3 regions of the Paenibacillus sp. FSL R7-0179 genome follow, and region 3 is predicted to be linked to each of the others. Evidence: riboswitches for the same ligand, from Rfam matches in the RefSeq annotation. Region 3 holds a riboswitch; each other region holds the start of a gene.
The links. A riboswitch is a leader RNA that binds a small molecule or an ion and turns the genes downstream of it on or off. The one in region 3 is predicted to bind thiamine pyrophosphate.

Region 1 (6,603 bases), 910 kb from region 3:
CTCCTGAAAAGTCTTCAAATCCGCCTGGATCCCGGCCCCGCCGCCGCTGTCAGAGCCGGCAATGGTCAACGCTTTGCGTATGCTAGTCATCTTGTTCTCTCCTTTGGGGTGCACGTTTTAGGCTTCGAGCAGCTTCAGCCGTGAGCGGCTGCTGTATTGCTCCGGGGTCACCAGCGCCAATTGGTTCAGGAACCCAATTTGGAAGCTGCCCGGACCTTGGTCTTCAGCCGCCTCAGCAGCAAGCTCTGCTGCCACGCCGTAGAAGGAGAGGGCCTCGGCAGCCGCCTCAAGCACATCGCCTCCGCATACGGCAAGAAATGCACCCACCACAGCACTTAACAGGCAGCCGGTTCCGGTCACCCGGGTCAGGATGGAGTGCCCGTTGCTGGCGATATAAGTGCTCTTGCCGTCTGTGATGATGTCTTCCTTGCCGGTGATAATTACGACACAATTCAGCTTCTGCGCCGCCTTATTCGCTAGAGCGACTACATCGCCTTCGCCTGCTCCGGCATCCACGCCTTTGCTTGCCCAGCTCACCCCGGCTACATTGGCAACCTCGGCCACATTGCCGCGAAGCGCTGTAAGCTGAAGCTCACTGAGCAGCTTAGCCGTAACATCGGTGCGGTAGGCGGTAGCCCCGGCTCCAACGGGATCAAGCACGAGCGGCACATGGTGGCGGTTAGCAGCCTTGCCGGCTTCGATCATGGAAGCAATGGCGGCTTCATTCAGTGTGCCGATGTTCAGCACAACCGCCCCGGACATGGCGGCGACATCCGCTACTTCTTCAATGGCATCGGCCATGAATGGCGAAGCTCCCAGAGCCAGCAGCCCGTTCGCAGTGAAGTTAGCAACTACGATATTCGTGATATTATGCACCAGCGGGTTCGCCTGGCGTACTTTGGACAGATAAGACATATGAATTCCTCCTAAAGATGTAATTAAAAATTAATAAAAGCATTCTTAACATCCACTTCTCCAGCCAGCAGGCCGTTCTCGCTCAGCCACTGGTTCACCTTCTCCCATGAGGCGCTGTCCTGGTAGCCGAAGGGCTGGGAACCGGCATCCATCAGCGGCAGCAGGATCTCCAGACTGCGCTTCTCAATCTTTTCATCCAGCGGGGCGGTGTCCTCCTGATGGGCGAGCAGCAGCTTCAGCGCTTCATCCGGGTGACCGGCTACATACTGCTGGCCTTTTCTGATAGCATCCACGAATTTCTGATAAAAGCCCTGTGAATCCTGCAGTCCCTGCTCACTGGCGACCAGCACCAGCTCATAATAATCCGGGACCCCGTAATCCACGGGATTGAAGGAACGGACCGGATGGCCTTCCTGCTCCAGAATCAGCTGCTCATGATTGATGAACCCGCCCATAATTCCATCTACCCGTCCGGTGGAGAGAGCAGGAATCAGCTCAAAGCCAACATCGACCAGCTTGAGGGAGGAAGGGTCCCCGCCGTCGCTCTTGACCATCGTATTCAGCATCGCTTCATATAACGGAACGGAGGAATATCCGGCTTGTCTGCCTGACAGCTCTCCCGGGCGGGTAATGCCGCTGTCTGCGGCTACCATGAGATGATTCAGCGGGTGGCGCACCAGCGCAGCGATCGACTTGACCGGAATCTGCTCGCCACGTGCCATCAATACCTGCGGCTGATAGCTGAGTGCCAGATCCACCTTTCCCGCCGCCACCAGCTTCAGTGCATCATTGGTATCGGCCGGCATCTGAATCTCAACCTCCAGACCTTCCGCAGCGAAATAACCTTCAGCCTCTGCCGCGTACAAAAAAGAGTGAACAGCATTGGGGTACCAGTCGAGCATAATCGTAAGTTTATGGGCTCCATCTTTAGCCTCAGCCCCTGCCCCAGAGGTGGCGGTAGTAACAGCCGGAGAGCCGGAGGCCGCCGGACTATTCGTATTGGCGCAGCCTGCCAGGACAGGCAGCATACAGAGCAGCAGAGCGGACAGCAGCATGGCTGGCCTTGAGATTGCATGGTACAGATAACGGGTATAGCGGATAGTAGTCATGAATAACGTCCTCTTTTCTTCAGAATAAACTTCTCCAGCGCGGCGACTGCCAGAAACAGCAGGATACCGAGTATAGATAACAAGACAACAGCAGCGAACATCTTGGCGGTCTGGAGATTCCCGGCCATTCTGCGGCTGAAATAGCCCAGCCCTTCGCTGCCCCCAAGCCATTCCCCGATCGTTGCGCCAATCACACAGTACACTGCCGACAGCTTTAGCCCGGAGAAAAAAGAAGGCAAAGCCAGCGGAACGCCCACCTTCCTTAGAATCTGCCAGCGGTTCGCGCCGTACGTCAGCAGCAGCTCCCGGTAGGCGTCTGTATTCTTGGACAAGCCATCATAGGTGCCAATGACCACCGGAAAGAAAGCGGTCAGGAAGACAACGGCGACCTTGCTCCATAAGGTGTAGCCGAACCACATGATGAACAGGGGCGAGAGGGCGATCAGCGGAACCGTCTGGCTGATAATCAGCAGCGGATACAGCGCCTTGGCCAGCGGACTGAACAGGTGCATGGCGGTTCCCAGCAGGCTGCCGCAAATCACCGACAATGCGAAGCCTGTGAGTACCTCCAGCAGTGTAGCAGGCAGATGCACCCCGAATAACAAGCGGCGTTCCTCCAGTAAGGCCTTGCAGATGGCGGACGGAGCCGGAAGGATGAAGGGAGGAACCAGCCCCAGGCGGGCTACAGTCTCCCATACCGCAAGCGTCAGCAGAGCGAGAAGGACAGCCGGAGCGTAATGCTGGAGCAATCTTCTAGGGGCGGCGGTTCTCATATAGCTTCAGCTCCAATTCCTGGCGCAGGGCGGCGAACTGCGGTTCATAGTTCAGACTGTGATGGCGCGGACGGGGGAGGGCGGTTGAGAATTCCTGCATACCGCTGCCCTCCCGGCCAGTCATTAGATAGATTCTGTCACTAAGCAGGAGCGCCTCCTCCAGATCATGGGTGATGAACAGCACTGTCTTGTCCAGCTCCGCCCATAACTCCAGCAGCCAGCGCTGCAGCGAGCGCTTCGTAATGGCATCAAGCGCCCCGAACGGCTCATCCAGCAGCAGCAGGTCATTCCCGGCCGCCACGGTGCGGAGGACAGCCACACGTTGGCGCATTCCGCCGGACAACTCCTGCGGATAAGCTCCTTCGGTCCCGTCAAGGCCGAAGCGCTGCAGCAGGGTGCGGATCTCGGCCATAGCGGCTGCTTTGGGACGGCTGCGCTTGAGCTCCCAGGGCAGCAGACAATTGTCCATTACGGTCCGCCAGGGTAGGAGGAGATCCTGCTGCGGCATGTAGGCGACACTGCCCAGTCTCTTCGCTGCTGCAGCGGACTCGGCTCCGTTCAGCATAATCCTGCCGCTGCCGGGCTCCAGCAGACCGGCGATGATTTTGAACAAGGTGCTTTTGCCGCATCCGCTTCCGCCTACGACAGATATGAATTCGCCGCGCTGCACATTCATGGATAGCCCTGAGAAGACGGGGGTCCGGGATGAACCGGTCCCGAAGGCATAGGACAGATTGCTAATGTTGATCATAAGACTATGTATGAAGCCTCCTCGGATTGAAATATTTACTGCGCTGAACACCAAAAAGCCCCATTCATTCCCGGAGGCAATGAATGGGGCGGAAGGTACAGTCAGCTGCGGCCCTGTGACGGGAACCACTGATACATTCTGCTCCACTTCCCTCCGCTGGTATGATCCAGATCAGGTTCAAAGGGTCCGGAGCTTAAGCTCCGTCTCAGTCGGCCGACTCCCCTAGTGAATAATGCTGCTATTAAATTCGTAATTGCTACTTAATATACCACAAATTCCCCTCTTGTAAAGAGCAGGCGGTCAGCGTTTTGCCAGTCCGGTCACGAACAAAGCGACGATGCCCCTGGAGATGTCGAGCTTGGAGGAGTGGTGCCGCTTCTGCTCATACAGGTACAGATCGGGACTGAGGACAGAGATTAAGGCCGTAGCCGCAAAGGCCGGATCAATGTCAATAATCTCACCGCCCGCCGCAGCACGCTGCAGCAGCTCTGTTATCATCACCCCCAGCCGCTGGAAAAAAGGATGCTCAAACTGGGTCAGCTGCTTCTTGCCGGTGAACTCGGCTTTGATCATATTCAGCAGCTCGGCATATTGCTCAATGAAATCGGCAATCTGCTCAATGCTGCTCTGCAGCTGAGCTAGCGCCGGAGCTTCACCGGCACTGGCAGCGACCTGCTGCTCCAGACTGGACAGGAATTGATCTGCGCTGCCCTTCAGCAGGGCAGAACAGATCTCACCCTTGTCCGTGAAACGGCGGTACAGGGAGCCTTGCCCTATACCTGCCCGCTTGGCAATGCTGTACATGCTGACCGCCTCAAGTCCGCTCTCGGTGAATAACTGGCGGGCAGCTTCAAGAATCCGCTGTACATAAGGATCGGCGGACTCCGGCGGGGAGGATTCTATGGCTTGCGGAGCTGACGGAGGGAGCTGTGCAGCATCGGTGTCTGGCTTGTTCATGAGGACCCCTTTCAGAAATGAATCAGTGATTTACAGAAAAACAAATAAAAGAATTGACACAACGGACAATTGTCCGTAGACTATGAATTGCAATTACGGACAGTTGTCCGTTCACTCATTATATAGAACAATCTGCCCGCAGGTCAATGTAGAACGCGGACAGCTTTAGGAGGAGAAGAGACATGGATCAGACCTTGAAGCAGGAAGCCGATTTCCGGCTGTCCAGCATTCTGGTTCCGCTGCTGGCCATTATTGCAGGCGTATTTATGGTTGTGCTGGACAGTACGGCAATGAATGTAGCCTTGTCCAGGCTGGTAGTGGATTTCAAGACGGATCTGCATACGCTGCAGTGGGTAGTTACGGGTTATATGCTGGCTCAGGCTTCCGTTATCCCGTTGTCAGGCTGGCTGTCTGACCGGTTCGGAGCCAAGACAGTCTTCCTGACGGCGGTCATTGTGTTCACGGTAGGCTCGATTCTGTGCGCTACACCAAGCAGCGCCGAATGGCTGATTGTGTTCCGGGTCATTCAGGGACTTGGCGGCGGCTGTGTGCTCCCTGTCGGGATGGCCTATGTGTACAGACTTGCTCCCAAAAGTAAGGTTGGCGTAGTCATGGGCATTATGGGCATTCCCGTTCTGTTCGCACCGGCTATTGGTCCGGTATTGTCGGGCTGGCTGGTTGAATACCATTCCTGGCGCTGGATCTTTCTCATTAATATTCCAATTGGCATCATTGCGGTGCTGATTGGACTGCGCAAGCTGCCGAATGCGGCGAAGAACAGCGTGCCCGGCATGGATAAGTTCGGTATGGTTCTGGGTCCGCTGGCCTTTGCTTCGTTAACCTACGGGGTTAGCCAGGGCGCCCAGAGCTGGACCTCCGAGAAAACGCTGATCGGGCTGCTGCTGGGCGCTGTGGCGCTGATCGCTTTTGTCATCGCAGAGCTGCGCTCCAAGACACCGCTGCTGGAGCTGCGGATTCTGAAGTCCGTAGATTTCACGACAGGAATCATCGTGCAGTGGATCGCCCAGTTCGGCTTATACGGCGCGTTATTCCTGCTCCCGCAATTTCTGCAACAGGCCCGCGGCTTCGGTGCATTTGATACCGGTCTGACGCTGCTGCCGCAAGCGATCGCTTCCGGGCTGATGATGCCGATTGCCGGGATACTGTTCGACCGGATCGGTGTGCGCTGGCTCGTGGTCTGCGGCCTTAGTCTGGTCTCCGGGGCGTTATTCCAGTATTCGCATGTAGACCTTACCACGCAGAGCCGGGACCTGATCCTTCCGCTGATCATGTGCGGGGCGGGCATGGGGATGATGATGATGCCGATGAACACGCATCTGCTCAACAAGGCGCCTAGCCACCTGGTGAACCGGGTAACCTCGCTGACGAACTCGATGCAGCAGGTAATTACTTCGCTGGCCGTTTCGACGCTGGTTACCATTCTGACCGCAAGAACAACGGCGCGTGGCATAGAGATGCAGGAAGCGGCGGCGGCTGCCGGGAAAAGTTCCGCAGGCGCTTCACAGCAAGCGTTGCTGCTGGCTAAGCAAACCGTATTATCGCAGGGCTTCGCGGACACGTTCCACATTATGATGTTTGTCGCGCTTGGCGGTGCGGTCCTTGGACTGCTGCTGCGCCGGGGCCGCCATTCTGGAACAGAACGTTCTAAGGAGAAGGCAACGCCAGAAATCATGCACGTATAGTAATACCCATATAGAAGCAGAGCTTATGTTGTCCATAGAGCAGCGATTCTCCTTTTCCGGGAGGGTCGCTTTTTGTGTTGCAGGAGCAGAATTTGGGGCAAGCTAAGCTATGGGAAATCAATATACGGTGTCTATAAAGAAGATACGAGAGGGGATTCATCGAATGAAAAAACTTAGTCTGACTATTATGCTGCTCCTGACCATAGTCACGGCTGCGGCTTGCGGAAGCAACAATAATGACAAGACAGCAACGGGCGGCAATACCGGGGCTGAACCTACGGCAGCGGCTACAGAGGGCGCAGCTTCCGGGCAGCAGAATAGTCTGGAGGCCGTCAAAGCCAGCGGCAAGCTGCGCATCGGAACAGAAGGAACCTACGCACCGTTCACCTTCCATG
Region 2 (6,603 bases), on a different contig from region 3:
TGCCTGGTTACCAGTTCAAAGACCGATTCATCCAGCTTCAACGCTTTGCTCATCCTTTTGCACACCTCACTAATGAGAATTCTTCTCAACTTCAGCTTAGCATAGGGTACAGGGGTGGATTGTGATTGTAATCACTAACTACAAAAAGACTATCCCCGCATGCTATTTAGGTTGGGGGATAGCCTGAGAATGTTATGATTCCGCTGTATTAGCAGCTAAGTTACAGTGATTTGCTCCACCCTATGGGAATTACGGATATCATGCGAAATCCGCATGCTGCAGAATTTAGGACCGCACATCGAGCAGAAATGCGCCTGCTTGGCCCCCTCCGCCGGAAGGGTCTCGTCATGATACGCAAGCGCCCTTTCCGGGTCGAGGGAGAGATGGAACTGGTCGCGCCAGCGGAACTCGAACCGCGCCTTGGACAGGGCATCGTCCCGGTCCTGCGCTCCCGGATGTCCCTTGGCGAGGTCTGCGGCATGTGCAGCAATTTTGTAGGTAATGACCCCTTCGCGCACATCATTCTTGTCAGGCAGGCCTAAATGCTCCTTAGGGGTAACGTAGCATAGCATCGCCGTTCCGAGCCCCCCGATCATCGCTGCTCCGATGGCCGAAGTGATGTGATCATAGCCGGGTGCAATATCCGTAGTCAGCGGCCCAAGCGTATAGAAAGGAGCTTCCCGGCAAATCTCAAGCTGCTTGTCCATATTCTCCTTAATCTTGTGCAGCGGCACATGCCCCGGACCTTCGACCATGACCTGAACATCGTGCTTCCAGGCTAGCAGCGTCAGCTCTCCAAGCGTCTCCAGCTCGGCAAACTGAGCTTCGTCATTGGCATCGGCAATAGAGCCGGGACGCAGGCCATCCCCAAGGGAGAAGGCCACATCATACGTCTTCATAATCTCACATATATCTTCGAAGTGTGTGTACAGAAAGTTCTCCTGCTGATGAGCCAGGCACCAGGCGGCCATAATTGATCCGCCCCGGGACACGATGCCGGTCATTCTCCGGGCAGTGAGCGGAATATAGCGCCGCAGCACCCCGGCATGAATGGTGAAGTAATCCACCCCCTGCTCCGCCTGTTCAATCAGCGTGTCACGGTAGAGCTCCCAGGTTAAGTCCTCGGCTATGCCGTTCACCTTCTCCAGCGCCTGGTATAGGGGCACTGTACCAACCGGCACAGGAGAATTGCGGATAATCCACTCCCGGGTAGTATGGATCTTGGAGCCGGTGGAGAGATCCATAATGGTGTCAGCCCCCCAGCGGGTCGCCCAGCGCATCTTCTCCACTTCCTCTTCTATAGAAGAAGTGACCGCCGAATTTCCGATATTCGCATTGATCTTCACCAGGAAGTTACGTCCGATAATCATCGGCTCACTCTCCGGGTGATTGATATTGGCCGGGATAATGGCGCGGCCCGCAGCCACTTCATCCCTTACGAACTCCGGCCGGATATTCTCCCGGATCGCAATATACTCCATTTCCGGCGTGATGATCCCTTGCCTTGCATAATGCAGCTGGGTCACATTACAGCCTGTATAGGCCCGCCGGGGATTCCTGCTCAGTCCTGGACAAGCTTCGGCGGCAGTCCCTTCTCTGCGGATTCCATTATCCTCCGGCCGGACCGCCCTTCCGGTATATTCCTCCGAATCACCGCGCTCCGTGATCCAGCTTGAACGGTGCGGCGGCAGCCCCCTCCTAATATCTGTCTCCTCTGCGGCATCCGTATAAATACCGCTTGTGTCATAGACACGCAGCGGAGCATTCTCCTCTTCTCCGGCAACGCCTTCGGTTCTGCTAAGGCTGATCTCCCGCATCGCAACCCGGATATCCGGGCGTGAGCCCTCCACATACACTTTACGGCTTGCGGGGAATCCGGACAGATCCACCTCTTCGTTCTTACCCGTTCCTGTCATTTCAATCTCCTCCTCTTCGTTCTGTACAATCATCAGATAAGAGGTTACGCAGCAGATTGAGCTGAAGAATCTATAGATTCTTACAAATCAAAAAGCCGCTCCACCTGGAGCGGCTTTATTAAAGGAACAGCCAAATAAGACTGTATTCAAAAAAGGTCCGACTCCACTTTCCTACGCTGGTATAATCCAGATCAGGTTCAAGGGTCCGGAAATTCAATTTTCCCGTCTCAGCCTATTCAGGCTCCCCTAGTGGGTATCTTATCTAATTAAATACATTTTACCTGTGCGGGTAATTCTTGTAAACCCGTTATTTGTCCAGCGATTCGCTCCAGTCGTGCACCATCGTGCCTTCCAGGAACTTCTCGGCATCCATGGCGGCCATACAGCCGGTTCCCGCTGCCGATATCGCTTGACGGTAACGGGTATCCTGCACATCGCCGCAGGCGAATACACCCGGAATGTTAGTCTCGGTGGTACCCGGGTTCACCACGATATAGCCATTAGCATCCGTGTTAATCTGCCCGCCCAAGAAAGCTGTGTTAGGGGTGTGTCCAATGGCTACGAACACACCGTCTGCCTCTACCAGCTCTGTCTGACCTGTCTCATTATTAAGCACTGTAAGGCCCTTCACTCCGGTCTCTCCTACTGTTACCTCAACAGGTGTGCGGTTCAAGGCCCAGGCTACCTTGCTGTTGTCACGGGCCCTGTCCTGCATGATCTTCGAGGCACGCAGCTCAGGACGGCGGTGAACCAGCGTTACGCTGGACGCAAAGCGGGTCAGGAAGCTGGCTTCCTCCATGGCGGAGTCTCCGCCGCCGACGACGACAATCTTTTTATTACGGAAAAAGAAGCCGTCACAGGTCGCACAGGTGCTGACCCCGCGTCCCACATTCTCCTGCTCGCCCGGGATGCCCAGATATCTTGCAGAGGCTCCGGTTGAGATAATAACCGATTCTGCCTCCAGTACACCCATCCCGTCCACGGTTACCTTGAACGGACGCTGTGAGAAGTCCACCGACTCCACCCAGCCGTTCTTGAATTCAGCGCCGAAGCGTTCCGCCTGCTTGCGCATATTGTCCATCAGGTCCGGACCCAGAATCCCTTCAGGGAAGCCTGGAAAGTTCTCCACTTCTGTCGTCGTTGTCAGCTGTCCTCCCGGCTGCAAGCCTTCAATTACCAGCGGGCTCAGATTCGCACGCGCCAGATAAATCGCGGCAGTCAGCCCGGCCGGGCCTGTTCCGATTACAATCGTTTTGTACATTACATTGGCCTCCTTACAAGTAGGTGTGTGTCTTAGAACAAAAGTAGCTTCAAATACGGGTAGTGGACGGCGAGAAGCCGCCGGTTCCGGGCAGTATCCCCTTGGGTCCGGGAGCAGCCGCAGGCTCCTGCTCTTCGCCGGGCGAACCGCCGGCTTCATTCAGGTTCTCCCCGATCAGCCGCTGAAGGCTGAATAACGCCGCCTCCTGCAGTCGGTCCTCCTGCAGCGGCTCCTGCTCCAGAACCCCGCGCAGCACCTCGGACATCTCTTCGTCCTCAATCCAGCGGAGCGCCTCGGTCACCTGAAGCTTCGTAGCGGAATCGCCGTAGCGCAGTGCCCAGAAGAACGAGGCCCGCAGCAGCGGATTATTCCGCACTTCTTCAGTGAACCTGCCCGTATTCCCCTTCCACTGCTTAAGCTGCTCCTGGAAGGGCAGCTGATAATTATAGCTGACAGAAGGCATAGGGTGTCCTTCTGCCCGGGCCTGCTGGAGCTGGGACAGGAAGAACGCCGGGACAGCGGAAGCAGGGTCCAGCTTGGCTGCCTGTCTCCAGCAGCGCAGCGCCTCATCATGTCTTCCGCTATTGCATGCCGCTGCCGCGCAGTAATGATACAGGCCGGCGTCTGCGGCGACCTCCTCGTCCTTCAGCAGACGGCGGAAATGGCTGTAAGCAGCGGTATGCCGGCCCAGGATACCCATAGTTGTAGCCATTTTGAATACATGCTCCTGATGGAACGGCACCGTTGCTTCAAGCGTCCCCAGCAGCGTCTCAAGCTGCTCCTTGTCCCCTGCATACTGCAGGAAGATGGCCATATTGCACAGAGCATGCAGATTGCCGGGGTCCTGCTTCAATACCTCGTTGAGACATTCCTTCGCCTTGGCGAACCGGCCCATATAGAAATGGGCGAGTGCCAAATTATTGTGCGCAGCCAAAAAATCCGGGGTGCCCGCAGTGATCTCCTCCAGCAGCTCTACAGCCTGAGGAAACTTGCCCTCCTCCAGCAGACTGCGCGCCCGGTCATGCTCTACGACTCCCTCACGGCTGCGGATACGCACCAGCGGAGCAGGCCGGTTCAGCTCATATTGCAGCAGCTCCATCAGTTCTTCGGATTCGGTCATGAACTCGCCGTTAGCATCCTCTTCCAAGTAAGTGACCAGCGAACGCTCCGCCTCTTCAAAGCTTTCCATATTAGCGAAGTTATTAGCCATGTAGAAATGGCATTCCGTCATAGCGGGGTCGATCTTCTCCAGAACATGGATAAGAATCTCGTTAGATGCGGTATAATTGCCCATCTCAGATAATATACCCGCCATATTGCAATGATTCACCGGATTGTCCGGCTCATATTCAACAGCTTTGCGAAAATTTCTTAATGCCTTATCATATTGAAAGCGGTCCAGCGACCGAACGGCTCTTTCAAAGAAAAAATTGGCATCCAGAGTGACCGGAATGACATTACTGTTCTCCGCGACATTCTCTGAAGTTCTCTCAATCATGGAAGCAAGGCACCTCCCTTTTGTCAGCTTCCCTAGCCTTACACCTTACCTGATCGTTTCCATTTATGGTCTCGGCTGTCTTCTTCACACAGTATACCACATGTGGCAACGAGATTCTCAATCTCAAGAGAGTGCTGACGGGAGGAAAAAGCTTGGAATAATGCAGCCTTAGGGCCTGCTCACATCTCATTCACAAAAAAAGACGCGGGAGTTAAATCCCCGCGTCTCTGAACAGCTTATCTATGGAACCGCCCTCGATGATAATGCGCGTGGCCTCAGCCAGCATGGGGGCTACCGAGAGCACTGCGAATCTGCTGGAATGCTCGTCCGGCAGGGCAATGGAATCGGTAATGACAATCTCGTCAATATTGGGATGGTCCATCCGCGCAAGCGCATCTCCGGAGAACAGTCCGTGTGTAGCACAGACGATGCTGTTCCGCGCACCCCGCTCCTTCAGGCCCTCCACCACATTGACGATAGTCGTTCCGGTATCAATAAGATCCTCGATAATGATCGGCGTCCTGCCCTCCACATCGCCAATGACATGGGTGATCACCGATTCATTATGAGCCGGACGCTTCTTGATCATGATGGCGAACGGCGAATCCAGCCGGCTGGCCAGCTTCTCCGCCATGGATGCGCGTCCCGCATCCGGGGAGACCACGACCAGATCGGTAAGCCCCTTCACCTTCAGATACCCGCTGATCAGATCAAGCGCGGTCAGATGATCGACCGGAATATTGAAGAATCCCTGTATGGCTGCGGCATGCAGGTCAATGGTAATTACGCGCGTTGCACCGGCGGTGGTCAGCACATCGGCGACCATTTTGGCCGAGATCGGTTCACGCGGTGCCGATTTACGCTCCTGCCGAGCGTACCCGTAATAAGGAACGATAATATTCACCGTTCTGGCCGATGCACGCTTGGCGGCATCAATCATGACCAGCAGCTCTACAAACAGCTCGTTAATCGGATGAGCCAGGGATTGCACCAAAAATACGTCGCAGTTCCGGATGCTCTCTTCATAATGCACATAAATCTCGCCGCTTTTGAAACGGGTCAGCTTGATCTGGCCAAGCGGCGCACCAAGGCGCTCCGCAATATCAGCGGCAAGCTTCGGATTCGACGAACCGGAAAAAATCCGTAATTGATGATGCATAGTACCCTCCTGGGATTATAATTTATAATGCTAACGGCACATTGGTACGGCGGCGTTCTTCAAAGACAGCCAGTTCGCGGAAGCCGGTGCGCCAGAGCATGTCCCGGGCCTCCGGTAAACCGTCTCCCAGCTTCAGGGGATCATGCGCATCAGAGCCAACCGTGAGCGGAATGCCCAGCGCAAGCGCCTGGACGAGTACATGCTCTGCCGGGAACATCTCGGCGCACGGCTTGGTCAGCCCGGAAGCATTCAGCTCCATGGCGGTTCCGCTGCGGGCGATGACCTTCAGCGTATCCAGCTCAAGCTTCTTAGCCTCCGCCAGGTCTTCCGGCGTCCGGGGGCCGTAACCGAACCTTTTGATGACGTCCATATGTCCTATAATATCATATAATCCCGATAACGCCGACTTCTGTACAGCATCATAATAACGGCGGTAGACCGCCATTACATCCTGGCCTTCCCAGCCATGGGTCTGCCGGTGGTCGGTAATATCCCATTCTCCCAGGAAATGCACCGAACCAATCAGATAATCCCACGGATACGGTGCCAAAAGCTCGCGGATCTGCTCCTCATATCCCTCAATATAATCCGCCTCCAGCCCGACCCGCAGCTCAATCGTGCCCCGGTAGCGCTCCTTCAGCGTCAGGCATTCCTCCACATATCGCGGAAGCTCCGCAAGAGGCATAGCCATCTCAGGATAGTAGTGGTCCGGATCGACATGGATTAGCGGCAGATGATCCGACAGCCCGAGCTGCTCAAGCCCCAGCGC
Region 3 (6,603 bases):
CCCGTTCGCTGTCGATGAATCTGGCCGATAAGGGCATCCGCGTGAACGCGGTAGCGCCCGGACCGATCTGGACCCCGCTGATTCCGTCAACCTTTGACGCGAAGAAGGTCAGTGAGTTCGGCGGCACCCAGCCGATGAAGCGCCCGGGACAGCCTGAAGAGCTGGCACCGGCTTATGTATACCTGGCCTCGGACGATTCCTCCTATGTGAGCGGACAGGTGATGCATGTGAACGGCGGCGAGGTTGTCAACGGCTGATGGGTGCTGGATGCAGATTTGTGTGCAACATATAAATTCTATTTTAAAAAAGCCTAACCGCTTGCCGGCAGGCTTTTTTTCTGCGCTTGTAACTATTACAATATATTTCCGTCTATTTAGATAATTGGATATGAAAAGGGGATTGGGATGCTTAGAAAAAAAGGATTCATTCTATCGGCAGCGGGGATTTTTGTTTTTCTGGTAGTGTTCATTTATTTGACTCCTTTTGCAGGGAGACTTGTGGCAAATACAAGGTTGGAAGGATATGCAAAAAGCATTGGGATTAGAATTACACAGGAATCGCCGCCGCTACCCCTTGTTACTTCCGGTAAAACCCAAATTCCAGTTACCCAAGGCAGCTATTGCTGGGGGAATTTAGGATGTGCGGATTATACAGGAGGACAATCCATGGTACAGGGGGTTACTCCCACTGTTATAGCCTCTGGGGGGAAGATCGATGTTGCTTTTACTTATAAACCGGCACCCGATGAGGTAAACGTTCAGCAATTTGTCGATGATAAAGAAGTGCAAATTCCATTGAAGAACGGCTCTTTTAATGCTCCAAAAGAACAAGGCGTTTATTACTACGGCATATCAGCATTCTGGACAACCGAGGATGGTAAATTTTCAGAAGGGAGTTCATCTGTGGTTTTTGTAATTGAAGTAAAATCTACGAAAGAATAGCTCTAACAGGAATTATATGCTAATATACAACAAGCAAGACGAAACAACCGCATATGAACGATCACTAGGGGTGCCGCAAGGCTGAGACGGGCGTAGTTGTCCGGACCCTTTGAACCTGATCTGGTTTATACCAGCGTAGGGAAGTGGAGAACGAATATTGCAGCGGGGTACACGGCTCATCCCGGTATTCCTGCTTATATTCCAGACTGCTTCCTTATGGGAGTGGTCTTTTTTGTGTTGGCGCGCGGTTTAGAATGAGCTGGAACAGACGGGAGGGGAAGGGATTGTACAAGATTCATGCGGTTTCGGATGGGCGGCTAATGCCTGAAGCGCTGGCGGAATGGGCCGTTGCGGTACATTCTATGGTGGATTATATCCATCTCCGCGAAAAAGCCATGTCCGCCCGCGAATTGCTGGCGGCGGCGCAGCAGATGCTTCAGGCCGGAGTACCGCCATCGAAGCTGGTCATTAATGATAGGATCGATGTTGCCCTGGCCGCCGGGGCAGGCGGTGTACAGTTAGCCTGGCATAGCCTCCCGCCAGCCGCAGTGCGCGGCCTTGCACCGGGCCTGCGGATCGGCAGATCGGTCCACTCGCAGGAAGAGGCGGCGGAAGCTGGAAGGCAGGGAGCAGACTTCTGCCTCTACGGGCATGTATTCCCTACGGCCTGCAAGCCCGGACAGCAGGCGCGGGGACTTGCGCAGCTGGCCGAGGCTGTCCGCTGGAGCCGCATACCGCTGATTGCGCTCGGCGGGATTACCCCGGGCAATGCCGGAGCGGTGCTGGCTGGGGGGGCGGCTGGCATTGCGGTCATGTCGGGGATCTGCGGAGCCCCAGATCCGGTGGCAGCGGCCTTGGCCTACAGGGAAGCGGTTCACAGGGCGGCAGAGCAGGCCGAAACGCTGGATATGACTCAAGCACAGGGCACAGCAGGAGGTGAACAGGCATGAATGTGACCGTTAACGGGAAGAGACAAAGGATCGGGGAGAGCTGCCGGACACTGGAGGATCTGCTGGCCCGGCCCGAGTGGGCCGGTAAGCTGGTAATTGTCGAGCTGAACGGTGAACTTGCCGGCAGAGAGGTTTATGGAGAGACACTGCTTAGCGAGGGGGACCGGGTGGAGCTGGTTCATTTTGTAGGCGGAGGCTAAACACAAAGACTTATCCCAGGAGGCGTTAAGATGCAAGATCCATTGATGATTGGCGGCGTGACTCTAACCAGTAGACTATTCATTGGCACCGGAAAATACAGCCGTAACACCCTCATTCCCGAGGTCATTACGCGATCAGGCTCACAGGTTATTACCGTTGCCCTGCGCCGGGTAGACCCGGAGAGCAGTGACAATATTGTCAGCCATATTCCTTCCCATATGACCTTGCTGCCCAATACCTCAGGTGCGCGCACCGCAGAAGAGGCGGTACGGATTGCCCGGCTGGCGAGATCGGCGGGGCTGGGGAACTGGGTGAAGATTGAGGTCATCAACGACCAGAAATACTTGCTGCCGGATAATATGGAGACCATCCGGGCGACTGAGATCCTTGCAGCAGATGGCTTCGTGGTGCTTCCGTACATGAGTCCTGATCTGTCCGCCGCCCTGCGCCTGAAGGCAGCGGGGGCTGCGGCCGTGATGCCGCTGGGGGCACCGATCGGGTCCAACCGCGGGCTGCAGACCAAGGAGCTGATCCGGATTCTGATCTCCGAGACGGATCTGCCGGTGATCGTGGATGCCGGAATCGGCAGACCGTCCGAGGCGGCCGAGGCGATGGAGATGGGAGCGGCAGCAGTCCTGCTTAATACAGCGATTGCCACCGCCTCAGATCCGCTGCTGATGGCAGAAGCCTTCCGCGCTGCGGTATCCGCAGGGCGCAAGGCTTATCTTGCCGGACTGGGGCCTGTAGAAGAGACGGCGGCAGCCTCTTCACCGTTGACCGGGTTCTTGGCCTGACAGATGGAATAGGGAGGAGAGGAATGGTTATGAGCTTTTATGAGACGATGACCCGGCTGGAGCAGCTTCCTTACGGGACGCTATGGAGCCGGTATACGGCAGAGGATGTGAAGCGCGCGCTTCGTGCAGAGCAAGTCGATGAAGAGGGGCTGATGGCCCTGCTGTCACCGGCAGCGGAGCCTTATCTGGAGGAGATGGCACAGAAGGCGCACCGTTTAACGCGTACGCATTTCGGCCATGTGATGCAGTTGTTCACACCTATGTATCTGGCTGATTTTTGCGTGAATCACTGCACGTATTGCAGCTTCAGTTCTATCTATGATTTTCCGCGCAAAAAACTGACGCTGGAACAGGTCGCCCGGGAAGCAGAGATCATCGCAGCCACGGGGCTGCGCCACATTCTGATTCTGACCGGAGAATCCCGTAGGGACAGTCCGGCTGGTTATGTGAGGGACTGCGTGAATGTACTACGCCGCTATTTTTCCTCTGTCAGCATTGAAGTGAATCCGCTCTCGACAGCCGAATATGCTGAGCTCCGGGAAGCAGGCGTGGACGGTCTGACGCTCTATCAGGAGGTCTACCACCAGGAGACTTACCGTGCGCTGCATGTAAAAGGACCCAAACGCGTCTACCGCAACCGTCTGGATGCTCCCGAGCGGGGCTGTCAAGCGGGCTTTCGTTCAGTAAATATCGGGGCCCTGCTCGGCATGTATGAATGGCGGCAGGAGGCGCTGGCCACAGCGCTGCATGCGAGGTATCTGCAGGACAAGTACCCGGAATGCGAAATCGGGCTGTCGATTCCCAGATTCCGGCCTTACTTAGGCGAATTCAACCCCGCAAGCGATGTTACCGACCGGGCACTGGTGCAGATCATCCTGGCGTACCGCCTGTTCCTGCCGCGCTCCGGGATCTCGCTGTCCACGCGCGAGCCTGCCGCTCTGCGCGACCATCTGGTCCAGCTCGGCATCACGAAGATGTCCGCCGGGGTATCCACCGAAGTGGGCGGGCATTCCCTGGAAGGGGGAACGCCGCAGTTTGAAATCTCAGACAACCGCAGCGTGAACGAGATAGTCGAAATGCTGCGCTCGCAAGGACTCCAGCCGGTATTCAAGGACTGGGATATCCTGTCCGAGCCGCTTGGCTTGAGGTAGGCAAGCTGGTTTGGCTTAGTTTCATGTGACCAAACTGGATGTAACTTAACCTGATCAGGCTGACCGGATGAATTAAAACTGAACAGATTAATCGAATCTACTTGAACAGATTAACCAAATCAAGTTAAACTGACCAGACATACTAATGAATCTAAGTTGACCAGACTGACTAAATCAACTGAACTTAATCAGACTAATTCAATCAACTTATATTGACCAGAATAATCGTGCCTGACTTAACCTGCCCGTTTGCAAATAACCCGCCATGAGGCGGGTTATTTGCATTGTATAAGCGTTCTGGGCTGCGCGTGGGCCGGATATATGCGGAAAACCGAATACAATCGCTAGCGCGAAGGCTGATGGACCAAATGTAAGCGAAAAACAGAACACAATTTCCTGCACGAATGCGCGTGGGCTGGATGTGCGCTCCTCAGGGCTGATACCGGATGCATTCAGAAAGCAGTCGGATGGAGAAATGTGCTGCTACTTAAGAGTGGCATAGGGTATTCGCATTGTTCAGATATTAGTGTTCCAGTCAACGCTAGGAGCCAACGCTATGCGAATGCCATACTCTAATTACTCTATAGATTCAGACTCTCCGGCAGACTGCCCCTGATTCGCGCTGGAAGACAGCTCGTCTAGCGACATCTCGAAGCCCGGAGCCATGTGTTCAAGGAAATACTCCATCTCCGGCATCTCCAGCACATGCAGCTTCGCAGCGGTCTGCTCCCGGGCGGCGGCGAATTCGCGGTTGCCTGCGGCGACCTCCCAGACGCATTTCAGGTAAGCGTCAAGCACATCCGCTGCTTTGACGTAGCGGAGCAGTCCGGCATCCTCGGAGCCGGGCGGGCTGGTGTGCGGCTGCAGGAGCGGCGCGTAGACTGCGCTCAGCTCCGGCGGGATCATGGCCGCCAGCCGGTCGGCGGCCACCTGCTCCATCTCGCGGAAGCTGGACAGCAGACGCGAGTTGTTATGCTTCACCGGCGTGGCGATGTCGCCGGTGAAGACCTCGGTGGCGTCGTGGAACAGCGCCATCGTGGATGCACGGTCGGCGTTCAGCGACCGGCCGAAATGGGCATTGCCAATGGTGCACAGCATGTGCGCCAGCAGGGCGACCTGGAACGAATGCTGCGCCACGTTCTCCGGGGCGGTGCTGCGCATGAGGCTCCAGCGCTGGATATATTGCAGCCGGTAGAGATAGGCGGAGAAATGGTAGTTCAATTTTGAGGTAACCCCTTTCATGAGCAGCTTAATGTGCTATTATAGTAACTAATTGTACCAGAGTTAGGGCCGCTTGAACCAGATGGAGAGGAGACTGAATGAAGATGCAGCATTTTGAAGAGAGCATTTATAATTTGATTGTAGAGACCTCCACGAACCTGCCGGGAGATGTACGCCGGGCGGTGGCCAGAGGGCGAGCGCTGGAAGACCGGGCGACACGCTCCGGACTGGCACTAACCACGATAGCGCAGAATATCGGGATGGCAGAGCAGCAAATATCTCCGATCTGCCAGGATACGGGGATGCCGACTTTTATAATCCATACGCCGGTGGGCGTGAATCAGATAGAGATGAAGAAGGATATTCACAGCGCAATTACCCGTGCTACGAAGAACGGCAAGCTGCGTCCCAATTCGGTGGATTCGCTAACGGGCGAGAACAGCGGGGATAATCTGGGGGCAGGGACTCCGGTGATTCATTTCGAGCAGTGGGAGGAAGAGAGCATTGACGTCCGGTTGATCCTTAAGGGCGGCGGCTGCGAGAATAAGAACATCCAGTACAGCCTTCCGGCAGAGCTGGAGGGACTCGGCAAAGCCGGACGTGATCTCGACGGTATCCGCAAGTGCATTCTGCATTCCGTGTACCAGGCGCAGGGTCAGGGCTGTAGTGCAGGGTTCATTGGCGTAGGCATCGGCGGTGACCGTACCACGGGCTATGAGCTGGCCAAGAAGCAGTTGTTCCGCAAGGTCGAAGATGTGAATCCTACCCCAGATTTAGGCAAGCTGGAGCATTACATTATGGAGAATGCCAACAAGCTTGGAATCGGCACGATGGGCTTCGGCGGTGAAGTGACGCTGCTGGGCTGCAAAATCGGAGTAATGAACCGGCTGCCTGCCAGCTTCTTTGTCTCTGTGGCCTATAACTGCTGGGCCTTCCGCCGTCAAGGCATTCTGGTCCATCCGGCTACCGGTGACATTCAGGAATGGCTGTATGAGAGCGGCACCGGGATATCCGTTGAGGGGGAAGCGGCACCACAGCCTGTTGCTGAGCCTGTGGGTGTAGCAGCGGCAGAAGGGACAGCCTCCGGCGTGGTGCCAGAGGATGCTACGATTCCTGCGGCACCGGCTATTGTATCCGGTACGGGTGAAGCAGCTTCGGATGCGGCCGTCTCAGGGAATGGGACAGCCTCTGAACCGGCTGGAGCAGCTTCCGCTGGTTCAGGCGGCTCGCGTGAGATCCGATTGAGCACACCGATCAGCGAGGAGGATATTCGAAGTCTGCGTGTCGGCGATGTGGTTATTCTCTCCGGTGAAATGCATACCGGCCGCGACGCCCTGCACAAATA

Region 1: it holds a riboswitch for thiamine pyrophosphate, as region 3 does, so the genes downstream of both, MKX63_RS26365 (ABC transporter ATP-binding protein) here and MKX63_RS22435 (thiamine phosphate synthase) in region 3, are expected to answer to the same signal.
Region 2: it holds a riboswitch for thiamine pyrophosphate, as region 3 does, so the genes downstream of both, thiC (phosphomethylpyrimidine synthase ThiC) here and MKX63_RS22435 (thiamine phosphate synthase) in region 3, are expected to answer to the same signal.

What each region holds. Positions count from the first base shown of each region.
Region 1 covers NZ_JBBOCC010000002.1:2,288,455-2,295,057, forward strand. Annotated here, with positions in the region: gene thiD (bifunctional hydroxymethylpyrimidine kinase/phosphomethylpyrimidine kinase) at 1-90, opposite strand, end outside; gene thiM (hydroxyethylthiazole kinase) at 118-915, opposite strand; gene MKX63_RS26355 (ABC transporter substrate-binding protein) at 939-2,024, opposite strand; gene MKX63_RS26360 (ABC transporter permease) at 2,021-2,797, opposite strand; gene MKX63_RS26365 (ABC transporter ATP-binding protein) at 2,778-3,548, opposite strand; TPP riboswitch at 3,680-3,782, opposite strand; gene MKX63_RS26370 (TetR/AcrR family transcriptional regulator) at 3,849-4,505, opposite strand; gene MKX63_RS26375 (DHA2 family efflux MFS transporter permease subunit) at 4,688-6,208, shown strand; gene MKX63_RS26380 (amino acid ABC transporter substrate-binding protein) at 6,372-6,603, shown strand, end outside.
Region 2 covers NZ_JBBOCC010000001.1:849,347-855,949, forward strand. Annotated here, with positions in the region: gene MKX63_RS03540 (DUF1858 domain-containing protein) at 1-53, opposite strand, end outside; gene thiC (phosphomethylpyrimidine synthase ThiC) at 216-1,916, opposite strand; TPP riboswitch at 2,068-2,174, opposite strand; gene trxB (thioredoxin-disulfide reductase) at 2,224-3,177, opposite strand; gene MKX63_RS03555 (tetratricopeptide repeat protein) at 3,227-4,675, opposite strand; gene MKX63_RS03560 (ribose-phosphate diphosphokinase) at 4,887-5,834, opposite strand; gene hisJ (histidinol-phosphatase HisJ) at 5,857-6,603, opposite strand, start outside.
Region 3 covers NZ_JBBOCC010000002.1:1,378,395-1,384,997, forward strand. Annotated here, with positions in the region: gene MKX63_RS22425 (SDR family oxidoreductase) at 1-257, shown strand, start outside; gene MKX63_RS22430 (hypothetical protein) at 405-941, shown strand; TPP riboswitch at 998-1,100, shown strand; gene MKX63_RS22435 (thiamine phosphate synthase) at 1,226-1,891, shown strand; gene thiS (sulfur carrier protein ThiS) at 1,888-2,091, shown strand; gene MKX63_RS22445 (thiazole synthase) at 2,122-2,886, shown strand; gene thiH (2-iminoacetate synthase ThiH) at 2,910-4,037, shown strand; gene yfbR (5'-deoxynucleotidase) at 4,614-5,258, opposite strand; gene MKX63_RS22460 (fumarate hydratase) at 5,363-6,603, shown strand, end outside.